DNA from 4 places in the Paenibacillus sp. FSL H7-0918 genome. Region 3 is predicted to be linked to each of the others. Evidence: riboswitches for the same ligand, from Rfam matches in the RefSeq annotation. Region 3 holds a riboswitch; each other region holds the start of a gene.
What was found. Region 3 has a riboswitch for cobalamin ahead of metE (5-methyltetrahydropteroyltriglutamate--homocysteine S-methyltransferase). Riboswitches for the same ligand answer to the same signal wherever they lie in the genome.

Region 1 (3,149 bases), on a different contig from region 3:
CCGCAAGAGAAAAGCAGCTTATGCTGCACCTCCGCCACATCCTTCATTCTGATTGCTGTCAGCTTGCGACACGCCTTCCATCTGCTCGACAGTGACCACTAGTCATACCGTTTTCATTACCGATTTCGCGCCATGTCTTATCTTCCTTGATACGTTTCTCCAGAAGAACAGGGAACAGCAGGGGCTGTCCATCATATTCGACTTCAGGAAAGATTAGGCCATTCATCAATAAATATCACTCTGGATACTTATTCACATGTTCTCCCCAATCTGCAGGAAGCGGTGCCCCGATGTATCGGAGATTCTATTCTAGGAACCCGAAAAGAAGTGGAGAAAATTGACGAGACACCCACTTTAATCGACTAAAGGTTAGAAGAATGTTAGAAGTTGATGCTTGTACAAAAAAAAGGCGCAGTTCCAAAAACCCGGGAACACGCGCCACTATCGACTTTGTAAGGATGCTGGTGAAGGGAATTGAACCCCCGGCCTACGCATTACGAGTGCGTTGCTCTACCCCTGAGCTACACCAGCTTAACGCTGTTTTTCTGTCAAACAAAAAATATTATACAACTTTCAGCCAGAAACGCAAGCCTATTTCTCCCTGTTTTCCGCCCTCCTAAACTGCTAATCCACCTGTAGCTTACGCTCCACAGACTCTAACTTTCCACGGCTAGTAGAGGGTTTATCGCGGCGGTCGTCTATTTTAAGTGAAGTAGAGACACGTTCTGCACCTGCGGCAAAAGGAGACTCATGCAAAGCTTCTACCGCGGCAAAAATGCGTTGCAGAGGCCCTTCGATGATCGTACCCATAGACGTAAGTTCATAAGTAATCCCTTCTACTGTCTTCAGCACCCGCTGCATATCCGCAACATAGCTGCTAAGACTGGTACTGCCTGTTCCAATTGGAATAACTGTAACTTCAGCGATAGGCATGAGAATACCTCCTCGAAATTTTATAGTAGCTGTCTCCTTCCATTGTAACAATTCCACCGCTCTGTCACAAACTAAGCAAGATTATCCTCCCTTATCTCTTCTATTTCTTCTGATTACTCCAAAATATGACTTTGGGCTAAGAGTATTTTCTCATGAGCAAATTCTAGGGTCATCTGCACTATATTTATGGACTCTTTGTGGCATCTTTTCGGACAATTTATGAATCATTTCGCATCTCCCTGTGGATCAATTGTGGATTACTTATGGACAGCCTGTGGATCATTTGTGGAGTACTTTTGAAGAACCCGCTCCCCGCGCGGGTTTTCTAAAAAACTGTTTACAAACACAACATCTTGGGTTATTTTTATCTAACGACAACAAAATATAGTGGAGACAGGCGCTTTGATCCTTAACCGGATTTAGAGCTTAATAGGGAAGCGCGGTGAGAATCCGCTGCGGTCCCGCCACTGTAACCGGATGGCCTTCTTAAGCTTCTGGGAAGCTTGAGAATCCACATCTCCCGGCAAATGCCACTGAGGGTTAGGAACACCCTTGGGAAGGCGCCGAGAGATCCCACGGAAGCCAGGAGACCTACCTGTTTCGACGACACCAACTATTGATGCCTGCGAGGAACAGGGATGGTGTCCGCATGCGGTCATCTACGTAGAGACCTCTGCAAATATCCGTGTGGATATTTACATAACGCATCGGGCATTTTCTGCCATCCTCGGGTAGGGGATGCTTTTTTTTATGTAATCTGAACAAATATACGACTGCTTATAGCAGTCCAACTTCTTATGGATATATGGATTTGATGATAGATGTTTTTCTTTTATACTGAGAGGAGAGCTGTACAATGACGTTGTTGGAGAGACAATTTAATGGAGTAGAAAATGCACGGGAAGTTCTTTTAGAAGAGCTCATTGATTTAGGCCGGGATATTATCGACAGTCGGGATATGGACCTATTGCGCGAGAATGCCAATTTGAATGGAGAGAGTTTCTCCGGTAAAATGAGCAAGTTCGGCAGTGAATATTCAAAATGGTACGCCCGCAATTTTACGATGCCGCCACAGCTAGTGCAGGCTATTGATGACAATGTCGTCTATGTGCATGATCTGGATCAATACGCGATTGGAACGACGAACTGTATTTTTATCCCGTTTGATAAACTTCTCCGTGAAGGTTTCAATACCGGCAACGGCAGCGTTCGTCCTCCGAACTCAATAATGACAGCTATGTCTCTGGTAGCGATTATTTTCCAATCCCAGCAAAATGCTCAATATGGTGGTGTATCCGCCAATAAACTCGATTACGATCTGGCACCTTATGTAACCAAATCCTTCGCCAAGCTGTTCCGCAAGGGTCTGGATTATTTTGAAGAAGGACAAGCTGACGAATCTTTGGGCGAGATTACGATGAGCCGGACCGATCTGGCGGAGTCATATCCAAGAGCGTTCCGTTTTGCACTAAAGGAAACCGAAATCGAAACCCTGCAAGCGGCTGAAAGTATGGTACATAATCTGAATACCATGTCCAGCCGATCCGGTGGACAAATACCGTTTACCAGCATCAACTACGGTACTTGTACTTCACCAGAAGGTCAGCTTGTGATCAGTTCTCTGCTAACCGCAACTATGAACGGACTTGGCAGCGGAGAAACACCAGTGTTCCCGATTCAAATCTTCAAATGCAAGCAAGGAATCAATCAACAGCAAGGCGATCCTAACTATGAACTGTTCCTAAAAGCAGCTGAATGTTCTGCGCGCAGACTATATCCAAACTTCGCTAATCTGGACGCTCCGCTCAACTTGCAGTATTATGATTCAAGTGATCCTGATACGGAGTTCGCTACAATGGGCTGCCGAACCCGAGTGCTCGGTGACCGTTTTGGGCGTAATCATTGCTCTGGGAAGGGCAACCTTTCCTTTAATACACTAAATCTGGTTCGGCTAGGTCTGGCACACGGCACAGTAACAGGCAGACGTACCGTCGCAGACGAAGCTGGCTTCTATGAAGATCTAAATCATTATATGGATATTGCGCTGGAAGGACTTCTCCATCGCTTCCACATCCAAACCGCACAAAAAGCTAAAGCTTCCGATTTCATGATGCGAGAAGGCGTTTGGGAAGGCGGCGAACATCTTGCACCCGATGACACTGTAGGCGATCTGCTGAAGCATGGCAGTCTGTCTCTTGGCTTCATCGGTATGGCGG
Region 2 (3,149 bases), on a different contig from region 3:
TAATCATGACATAAAGCTTGGCGTCCAGTGCCCAGCCGACAACTTCTTCCACACGGTCGAGGTAGGCCTTTTCTAGGGTATAGTCTGGTGCCGCACCCATGTGAGTATCCCAGGTCACAGGAATCCGAATGCTTTTATAGCCTTGAGCGGCGATCTTTTTAATAAGATCTTGGGTCACACGTGGATTGCCCCAGGAGGTTTCATCCTCACCTGTAGCATCTAAAGTATTGCCAAGGTTCCATCCGGGCTGCATTTCGTCTACATAGGATTGGATCTTACTCTTTGGCGCTGCCTTAGCTTGTTGCTCGTCCTTAGTTGCAGCTGCGGCCATGGATGAGAACAGAGAGAGCAGAAGAGCGGTGACAAGTGTCAATGATAAGAAGGATTTCTGGATTCGCGTAGTCATTGAATTCTCCTTTGTGAGATAAATTTAGGATGCTTGGACCTGGCTTTGACGCTGTACTCGGTGGTTAGATGAACACAAACACCTCCAGTTTTATTTTGTAAACGCTTTCTGAATATACCCTAACATAGAATACACTTAGCGAGTACCTTACTAATTTGTGGTAAATTCATATAAGAATTAGTGATTTAAATTAATTTACCCCACAGTTGGATAAAGAAATTATTTAAATAACCCTACTCATAGAAATTGGTTATTCAATAGGATTATCTCTAGCTGCCCGTTATACAAAAAAGAAATATAACATGACAAAAGCATATATATTAGTTATGATGAAGCATGAAAATTTAAAATTAGAAATAGGTGCCAACTATGAATGTTGCGGAAGTACAATCATAGATTGGTTAAATGGAAAGCGGGTGTGAATCCCGCGCGGTCCCGCCGCTGTGAAAGAGGAGTCCTTGCAAAATGCCACTGGGAAACTGGGAAGGCAGCAAGGGTGATGATACTTGAGCCAGAATATCTGCCTTTTTCTGTTACACCATCAAACTCTACGATCGATAGAGAGGTGCTTGAATAGTGTTTGCCAGCTATTACTGTGGTTCACTATCTTAACCTCTTGACGTTTATGTTGAGTGGTTTTTTTGTGGTTATGAGAAAGTTTATTCTGTTTTTTATCATAGGTATGAAGGGAAGGGTTATGGAAAAATGAAGAAAAATAAGTTTTTAGCGTGGTTACTTATTGTAGCTGTATTTATTACGACATTCTCTACAAGTGTAATCCCGGCTCAAGCAGATGGAGCAAGCTCTACCCTTAAAGGGTATGTATCTGTATCCGTAGAGAAATTCACCTTAGGCCAAGGGTATATTAAGGAACCTATTAAAGTTCCGATTTATGAAGGCGATAATGGCGCATCTTTAATAACACGTGCGCTAGGTGATGGGAATTATAGATATTTAGGAAATATAGATAGTGGTTTTTATTTATCAGAAGTTAAAGATAGTGGCAGAAGCGAAGTCAATATTCCACAATATATTTTAGATATGATTTCAGCCGATGGGAATACAGTCAGCACTAAAGCAGACCCCGAGTGGTTAAGTCAGTTTGACTACACCTCCATGTCGGGTTGGATGTATGCAGTAAATAATGTGTTTCCTCCGTTTGGGATGACCGATTATAAGCCTCAAGACGGTGACATCATTCGAACTCAGTTCACCACTTATGGCTATGGTTCTGATCTTGGCGGCTGGGGGGAAATCCCAGTTCAACTTGCCAATAAGGATGCTTTAACTGCGGAAATCGCCGAGATTAACAGTGCCCCTAATAAAGAAACTATTTTGGACAGACCAGTAGTGCAATCGGCAGTTTATGAAGCCTATTCCGTGCTCGAAAACATGGCAAGCTCTCAAATAAGTGTAGATCATGCGCTTGTCGGTCTTAATAATGCATTAGACATAGAACCCCCTGTTATTACAGTAAGTGGCATACAAGATAAACAGGAAGTATCCAATAAAGAAATAAGCTTCAAAGTAGCTGTCACAGACAATGTATATAGTGACATTACTCCAGAAGTGAAGCTGAATGGAGTTACTTTATCACCTGCAAATGGGGAGTATAAAGCTACTCTGAATTCAGGCAGTAATGCAATTACTGTAACGGCTCTTGACGGAGCTGGAAACAAAACAAATGTAACTTATCAGGTTACTTACAAACTGGAAACTTCAGTTGCCGTCAAACAACAGTTAGATAAAAACCTTGCTTATATTTTAAATACTGTAAAGAATCCAACGTTTGGAACAGGCAGCGGAGAATGGTCGATCCTTTCTCTGGCCCGGGCGAACTATACAGTACCTAACGGTTATTATGATCTCTATTACAATAATGTAGCTACGAAAATAGCATCAATCATTAAAGAGGATGGAAAACTCGACGCCAATAAAAGCACAGAGAATTCCAGAGCGATTCTAGGACTTACCTCTATCGGAAAAGATATCACAAATGTTGCGGGATATGATCTGAGAAAAGCACTCGCTGATTATCAATATATCCAAAAGCAAGGCAATAATGGTCCGATTTTTGCTCTGATCGCGTTAGATAGCCATAACTATGAGATCCCTGTAGTTGATGGAGTTACAGAACAGACCACAAGAGAAAAACTAGTTCAGTACATTTTAGATAAAGAGGTTAAAAAAGGTACAGCAGAAGCTGGTGGCTGGGAATTAGGCGTAACCAAAGCCGATGTCGATATGACTGCGATGGCGATGCAAGCTCTTGCACCTTATTATGCATCCCGTGATGATGTAAAAGCTGCCGTGGATCGGGCCATCCAATGGCTGTCCGATAACCAAAACAATCAAGGCGGATTTACAAGCTGGGGAAGCACTAGCAGCGAGAGTATCTCGCAGGTAATTGTAGCCTTAACTGGTGTAGGCGTAGATCCGCACACTGACGCTAGATTTGTTAAAAGTGGAAATTCGCTTATTGATGCATTACTTAGCTTTGCTGCACCTGAGGGTGGATTTAAGCATATCCTCACAGGCAAAGTGGACAATATGGCGACGGACCAAGGTACGTATGCTCTTGTGTCCTATGATCGTCTGATCAATCATAGCAACCGTCTCTTTGATATGAATGATGTGCAACTGGAACAACCAGAAGAACCGGGGCCTGGGCAACCAGAGGGTCCGAAAGAACTTCCGTTACCTTCTGGGGAGAACCCGAAAGTTGAAATCCCAAATGACGCTA
Region 3 (3,149 bases):
TCTCTTGCTGCACCTTTAAGCGTTCAGCAAAAGGCAAACTGCGTTGGTCCGGCAAAGCTGCAAGTGCAAGCACTTGCTCCGCCACATCCTTACGGCCACGCTCAGGTAGTGCGCGGAATGCTGCAATAGCTTCACGACTAGCGGCCAGCGCTGCTTTAGAAGCTTCTCCTTTATCTGCGAGGGCTGCTCCGAGCAAACTAAGCTCTGCAAGCTTCTCATCGGCAAAAGCTAACGCATTCTTAACTGTCGCCTTCTGCTTCACCTCACCTTGAACGGTGACTGGGACATGCAGCAGACTGCAAGAAGGCTGAAGAATAAGACGATCAAGCGGCACATGAACGCTGAGCTTTTCTACCAGTTGCAGCTTAGCGTCTAAATCGGAACGCCAGATGTTCCGTCCATCAATAATTCCGGCACCCAGCCATTTGTCCTTCGGCCAGCCAAGACGTTCGATAGAAGCCAGATTCGCTCCACCATCGTGCACAAAGTCAAGACCCAAGCCTTGAACAGGCAACTCTAGCAGTGCCTCCAACGGTTCAGCAGCTTCGAAATACGTCTGTAAAATAATATTCAAGCCCGGCACGGAGCCGGCAATTTCTGTGTATATCGAGTTAAGCAGTGTTAATTCTTCTTTACTTATGCCTGTAACAATCGCTGGCTCATCGATTTGTACCCAGCTTACCCCTTCTTGCTTCAGTTCCTGTAGCAGTTGAACATAGACTGGAACAAAACGTGCAGCAATCTTGGCGATATCTGCCGCTGCGTAACCTTTGGACAGCTTAAGGAAGGTATACAGACCTAAAAGTACCGGTTTACCTTCAATCCCTGCCTGCGATTTAGCAAAACGATAAGCCGCTAGAGGTTTATTTTCAGTCAGGCGTGGTGTTTGTGTGCCGATCTCTGGAACGATATAGTGATAGTTCGTATTGAACCATTTGGTCATCTCACAGGCAGTAGCCTCAGTATTACCACGGGCCATTGCAAAATAAAGATCAAGCCCGATGTCGCCGCCATCATACGTGTACCGTGGAGGTACAATTCCAAACATAACAGCCGTATCCAACACATGGTCATAAAAAGTAAAATCATTCACCGGAATAAGCTCAATTCCTGCCTCTTGCTGGGTCTTCAAATGCTGCAGCTGAATTGCTGCCATTTCGGAGCGGAATTGCTCTTCATTTATTTTCCCCTGCCAGTAGGCTTCCAGTGTCTTTTTCCACTCGCGGTTCTTTCCGATTCTCGGATATCCAAGATTACTTACTTTTACTTTATTCGTCATCTCGATACACTCCCTCTTCCATCTCTTATTTCAAACTCCAAAGCTACTTGCTTTCCTATAAAAAAGAGCGCCCTTCCCTAAAAAAGTCAAAGGGAAAGACGCCCATGATATACCCATGGTTAACGTCTAACACCTCCCTATCTTCCGTAGGTGAAGCAGTGCTGTTGAAACAGGCAGGTCTCCTGGCTAGCGGCGTCAACATCTTGAGCAGTCTTCCCAGCAGTAGTAAATTGCCAGTGACCTCTGTTGCTCGAGATTCTTCCGTTACAGTGGCGGGACCGCATCGGCTTCGAACCGAATTTCCCTATTAAGCCTACCGAATTACTATTTTCCGGTCAGCACCTGTCTCCGATATCATTCATCATTTGAGTGTCTTAATCTGATGTCATCATACGTGAAAGCCCCAGCAATCTGCAATAGATTACTGGGGCTTCTGTTATATCGATTCCTTATAACGGACTTAGAAAAATACGAAATATACTACAGCAGCAAGAATTATACGGTATATAGCAAACGGTAAGAGCTTGATACGATTGATCAGTTTTAAGAAGAAACGCATCGATAACAGCGCAAATAGGAAGGCACTAATAAAGCCTGCAATAAAAAACGGCAACGCGTCCATGGTGAAATATTGCCAGTTTTTCATCAGTGACAACAGACTGGCACCTGCCATGATGGGTACTGCCATAATAAACGTAAAATCAGCAGCGGCACGATGGCTCATCCCGAGGAGTACTCCACCAGAAATCGTCGAGCCCGAGCGTGAAAATCCAGGCCATAACGAAAAACACTGTACAAGACCTACACCAAGTGCCTGTTTGTATGTAATCTGATCTACACTCTCAGTTCTGATCTTCTTCGGCCCAAACAGATCGGCAATAATCATTAATATAGCCCCAATCACTAGACCAATTAACACTGTTGAGGTAGAGAATAAATGCTCATCAATATAATCATTAAACAGAACACCTAACACACCTGCAGGCACTAACCCTACCAGAACCTGAGTCAGCTTGAGATGCCCGCCCTGCTCCAACTGCTGTAGCTCCTCTGTTACAGGATCCAACTGCTTACGGCTGAAACGCTTTAAGCCTAACAAATCAATGAACCGATTTCTAAAGATCACAACAACCGCTAATATTGAACCCAGTTGAATAACTACTTTGAAGGTATTTGCTGTATATTGTCCAAATAACTCCTGTGATTTCAGCCACATATCATCAACAATAATCATATGACCCGTGGAGGATACTGGAGCAAATTCGGTTAAACCTTCAACAAGCCCCAAAATAATGGCTTTAATAATCGTTAATAGCTCCATTTGTTTCCCTCCTTTTTAATAGTCATTTCTATTATCAGTCCACTACCCGCTTAGCCCTCAGTGTTCATTCTCCGGCTGCGTTTGCGGAAGTACAGAAACCCAAGAATAACTAATCCGCCAGCAATTAGTACATAGACTACATTGGAGTACACATCCATGTACACGGCAATGTCTTCCCAGGATTCGCCCAATACCGCGCCAATAAGCACAAGCAGCAAATTCCATCCCAATGTGCCAATCGTTGTGAAGATCATAAATACTCCAAATTTCATGCCCGACATTCCCGCCGGAATCGAAATCAGACTGCGGACCAGCGGAACCATCCGACAAAACAATACAGTCCAGTAGCCATATTTATCAAACCAGGCGTCAGCCTTGTGGATATCTTTTTTACTGACCCTAATTAGGCTACCCCAGCGTTCAACCAGTTTCTCTAACCGGCTCACATCCAATAATCGGCCAATATAATAGAGAATTACTGCACCCAGTAGTGAACCAGCCGTGGCAGCAATGATTACACCAGGGATCGTCAAGCTCGTCGTAGTCGTC
Region 4 (3,149 bases), on a different contig from region 3:
CCGCAGCCGATTTCGACTCTTAATCTCCGGCTCCATTACGGGTATTCTGGTGATTATTGCAATTATCGTATTCAGTATGCTGCGTCCGGATGATACGAAGACGGCTCTGCCGGGGACAAGCCCTGAGCCGACCCCTGTTCAGAGTGCAGGCAATATACTGCCTCCAGCTTCAGTATACTTGAAGGATCAGAGCGTCGAAGGAGATAAGGGGAGCAGCATATTGGTGTTCACCTTCGCAAGTGCAGATGACTGTGTGCAGTTTCAACCGACTGAGATTAGTTTAATGTCTTCGTCTACAGAGATAGATAAAAGCTTTAAGGTCGCTGCTACAAATGGGACTTGTCCAGTGCCGTCAACGGATGGGACGGATGAGGGAAACGCTGCTGACGAGTCAGATGCCGCTGGCACTACTGGAGGAACAGCAGAAGGTGCAGATGCTACTAATGCTGTAGCTGATGCATCTCCGTCTCCTACGCCTTCCTCTAATACTGAGGACAGCACTGGGTTGCCTTCCGCAACAGCTGTGACTGAAGGTGAACAACCTTCCTATCAGGTTGAGGTTACATTGGAGCCTGGAGCGACAATTCTAGAGAAAAGTATGATCAAAGCCGGAAGATTTACATTGATCGTAGATCCCGATCCTAATATTCCACCAGCTTCTGATTCAAGTGCTGAACCCTCCCCGACTGCAAGTCCGGAAGGAACAGCAGAATAACAAGCTTTCTGAACAGCAATACCCACCGGAAGGTGGCGTATTGCTGTTCATTTTTTTGCTGCCCATACTAAGCTTTTCTATAGACATGCTATGTATTAATAGATATGATTATGGATGTCAAAATAAGATACTACATACTGGAAAAGGTGCAGACTAAATCAATCTAGTCGTCTGCTTAAAAGGGAAGTCCGGTGCAAGAGTCCGGCGCGGTCCCGCCACTGTATGTGCGGAGCGTTTCTTCTATAAGCCACTGCCCCGAAGGTAGGGTGGGAAGGTGAAGAACAGCGATGAAGCATTAGCCAGGAGACCTGCCTTTTTCGTGAGCGTTTCTATTCTTCGTGGGGTAAGAATGTGGAACATATACAGATGGACTGTTGGCAGGAAGCAAGCGCCGCAGCCTCAATTTGTAATCTTCCCTGACCGCCCTCCAAAGGGGCGGTCTTTATGTTATGCGTCTTATTCCCGGCAGTACCCATTCTTATACAGAAAGAGGTTAAACAATGAAGAAAATCATGTCTTCCAAGTTTGTAGCACTTGGGCTGGCCTTATTCATGGTCATTTCAATTCTAGGAACATCTCTTGCTCCGGCGGGACAAATATTTGCAGAAGCGGGCGCTGGCGCCGGTCTGGAGGCAACTGCCGCGGAGCGGATTAATGTTGCGGATGCGACTTATGCGGCTGCAGAATATCTCTTGAAAGGTGGCGTGCAATCGGATTGGCAAGCCATTGGATTAGCGCAAGCAGGGTACAAGCTGCCGGCTAGTTACCTTTCAGAGCTTGAGAAAAAAGTAAAGGATGCAGCTGGCGATTTCACCAATGTAACCGATTATGCTCGAATCGTGCTCGCAGTGAGAGCGATTGGTGCAGATCCTACTAGCTTTGCTGGTAACGGAACGACTCCTGGCTATAATCTGATTGAGAAAATTTATAATAATAGCAAGCTCAGTGAACAGACGCTTAATAATCCGGTATATGCTTTACTTGCGCTGGATTCTGGTAAATATAATATCCCAAGTGACGCGAAATGGACGGCGGATAAGCTCCTTACGGAGATTCTCTCCAAACAGAATCCGGATGGGGGCTTTGCACTAACCTCAGGCGCAAGTGAGCCTGATATGACAGCGATAACCTTGACGGCTCTGGCGGCACATAAAAATAATCCCGAAGCCTACTTAGCAGGGCTACAAGCCGTAGCTTGGTTATCTGCAGCTCAAGATAGCCATGGGGGTTACGGTGACAGTGCTGAAAGTAGCGCACAAGCAATCCTTGGACTCACCTCCTTCGGAGTTGATCCTAGTGGATTAGAATACACCAAAAACAAAGTGGATCTAATGGAGAACCTGCTTAGCTATCGTCTAGCTGATGGTAGCTTCACCCATAGCCGTGGTGGAAGCAGTAATATTCTGGCGACAGAGCAAGGGCTTCAGGCGCTGGTTGCCTATAATTTGCTATATAAAGGAAGCAACAGTAAGCTATACGATTTTTCCAAATCCTCCATTCAGAGCTCACTCATCTACGCTCCAGTAACGATTGAGGGACCACAGGCCACGTTGGCACAAGGGTACGCCTATGCTGGCAACGCACTTGGAGCGTTAGAGAAGCTGGCGCTTCAAACGAACTTGCCGATCACGAATCCTTCGGGCAGTTATGTGACTGGCATCGGAAGTATTGCTGCTGGAAGCTTTGGTGGTTATGACGGATGGATGTATGTTGTATCACGTGACGGAAAATGGATTAATCCCGATGTAGGCATGAGTGATTTTGTACTTAAAGATTCAGATCAGGTACTGGTTTATTATGCCGGAGATGACACTAAGCTTGTGGATTCCGTTACGCTTTCCAAAGCAAATCTTAAAGAGGGCGATTCCTTTACCGTCACTGTAACTAGTAAGACGTGGAAATGGGACGCTGCTACGAACACTTCCTCTCCTGTAACTGCAAAAGCTGCGGGTGTTCAGGTCCAAATTGGAGCTCAGACGGTAACGACGAATGCTAAAGGTGAGGCCGTATTCTCAGGAAATATGCCCGCAGGTGACTATACACTGACTGTAACTGGCTACCGTGAAGGCAAAGCCCCAACGATTGCTAAATATACAAAAGCTCTAAAAGTGATTTCTAAGAATGTAACAGCTTCGCTAACCGTTGAAGGCCCGGAAGGGTTGATTAGTGAGGGGACTTTGAAAGCCTCCAATGCCCTTGAAGCGTTGCAACAACTAGGGTCTACCGATGATTTTAAAGTAGATATCACCAAATCGTCTTATGGCAACTTTGTATCAGGTATCCATGGAGTTTCGCAAGGTACTTACGACGGATGGTGGAGCTTCGTGGTATCACGCGGCGGGGAGTGGATATATCCAAGTGTGGGTATGGATGCGTTCGAACTACAGGAATCCGATCGTGTACTTGTCTATTATGCAGGAGAAAATACACAGGT

Region 1: another riboswitch for cobalamin. It lies ahead of MHI15_RS29365 (anaerobic ribonucleoside triphosphate reductase); the one in region 3 lies ahead of metE (5-methyltetrahydropteroyltriglutamate--homocysteine S-methyltransferase).
Region 2: another riboswitch for cobalamin. It lies ahead of MHI15_RS19085 (S-layer homology domain-containing protein); the one in region 3 lies ahead of metE (5-methyltetrahydropteroyltriglutamate--homocysteine S-methyltransferase).
Region 4: another riboswitch for cobalamin. It lies ahead of MHI15_RS18415 (DUF4430 domain-containing protein); the one in region 3 lies ahead of metE (5-methyltetrahydropteroyltriglutamate--homocysteine S-methyltransferase).

Annotation. Positions count from the first base shown of each region.
Region 1 covers NZ_JBBOWJ010000006.1:139,268-142,416, reverse strand. Annotated here, with positions in the region: gene MHI15_RS29380 (hypothetical protein) at 59-226, opposite strand; tRNA gene MHI15_RS29375 (tRNA-Thr) at 460-531, opposite strand; gene MHI15_RS29370 (MTH1187 family thiamine-binding protein) at 625-933, opposite strand; cobalamin riboswitch at 1,312-1,546, shown strand; gene MHI15_RS29365 (anaerobic ribonucleoside triphosphate reductase) at 1,790-3,149, shown strand, end outside.
Region 2 covers NZ_JBBOWJ010000002.1:1,161,757-1,164,905, reverse strand. Annotated here, with positions in the region: gene MHI15_RS19090 (cellulase family glycosylhydrolase) at 1-406, opposite strand, end outside; cobalamin riboswitch at 748-948, shown strand; gene MHI15_RS19085 (S-layer homology domain-containing protein) at 1,112-3,149, shown strand, end outside.
Region 3 covers NZ_JBBOWJ010000001.1:1,091,175-1,094,323, forward strand. Annotated here, with positions in the region: gene metE (5-methyltetrahydropteroyltriglutamate--homocysteine S-methyltransferase) at 1-1,279, opposite strand, end outside; cobalamin riboswitch at 1,435-1,640, opposite strand; gene MHI15_RS05110 (undecaprenyl-diphosphate phosphatase) at 1,740-2,600, opposite strand; gene MHI15_RS05115 (DedA family protein) at 2,651-3,149, opposite strand, start outside.
Region 4 covers NZ_JBBOWJ010000002.1:991,713-994,861, reverse strand. Annotated here, with positions in the region: gene MHI15_RS18420 (GAP1-N2 domain-containing protein) at 1-715, shown strand, start outside; cobalamin riboswitch at 843-1,045, shown strand; gene MHI15_RS18415 (DUF4430 domain-containing protein) at 1,216-3,149, shown strand, end outside.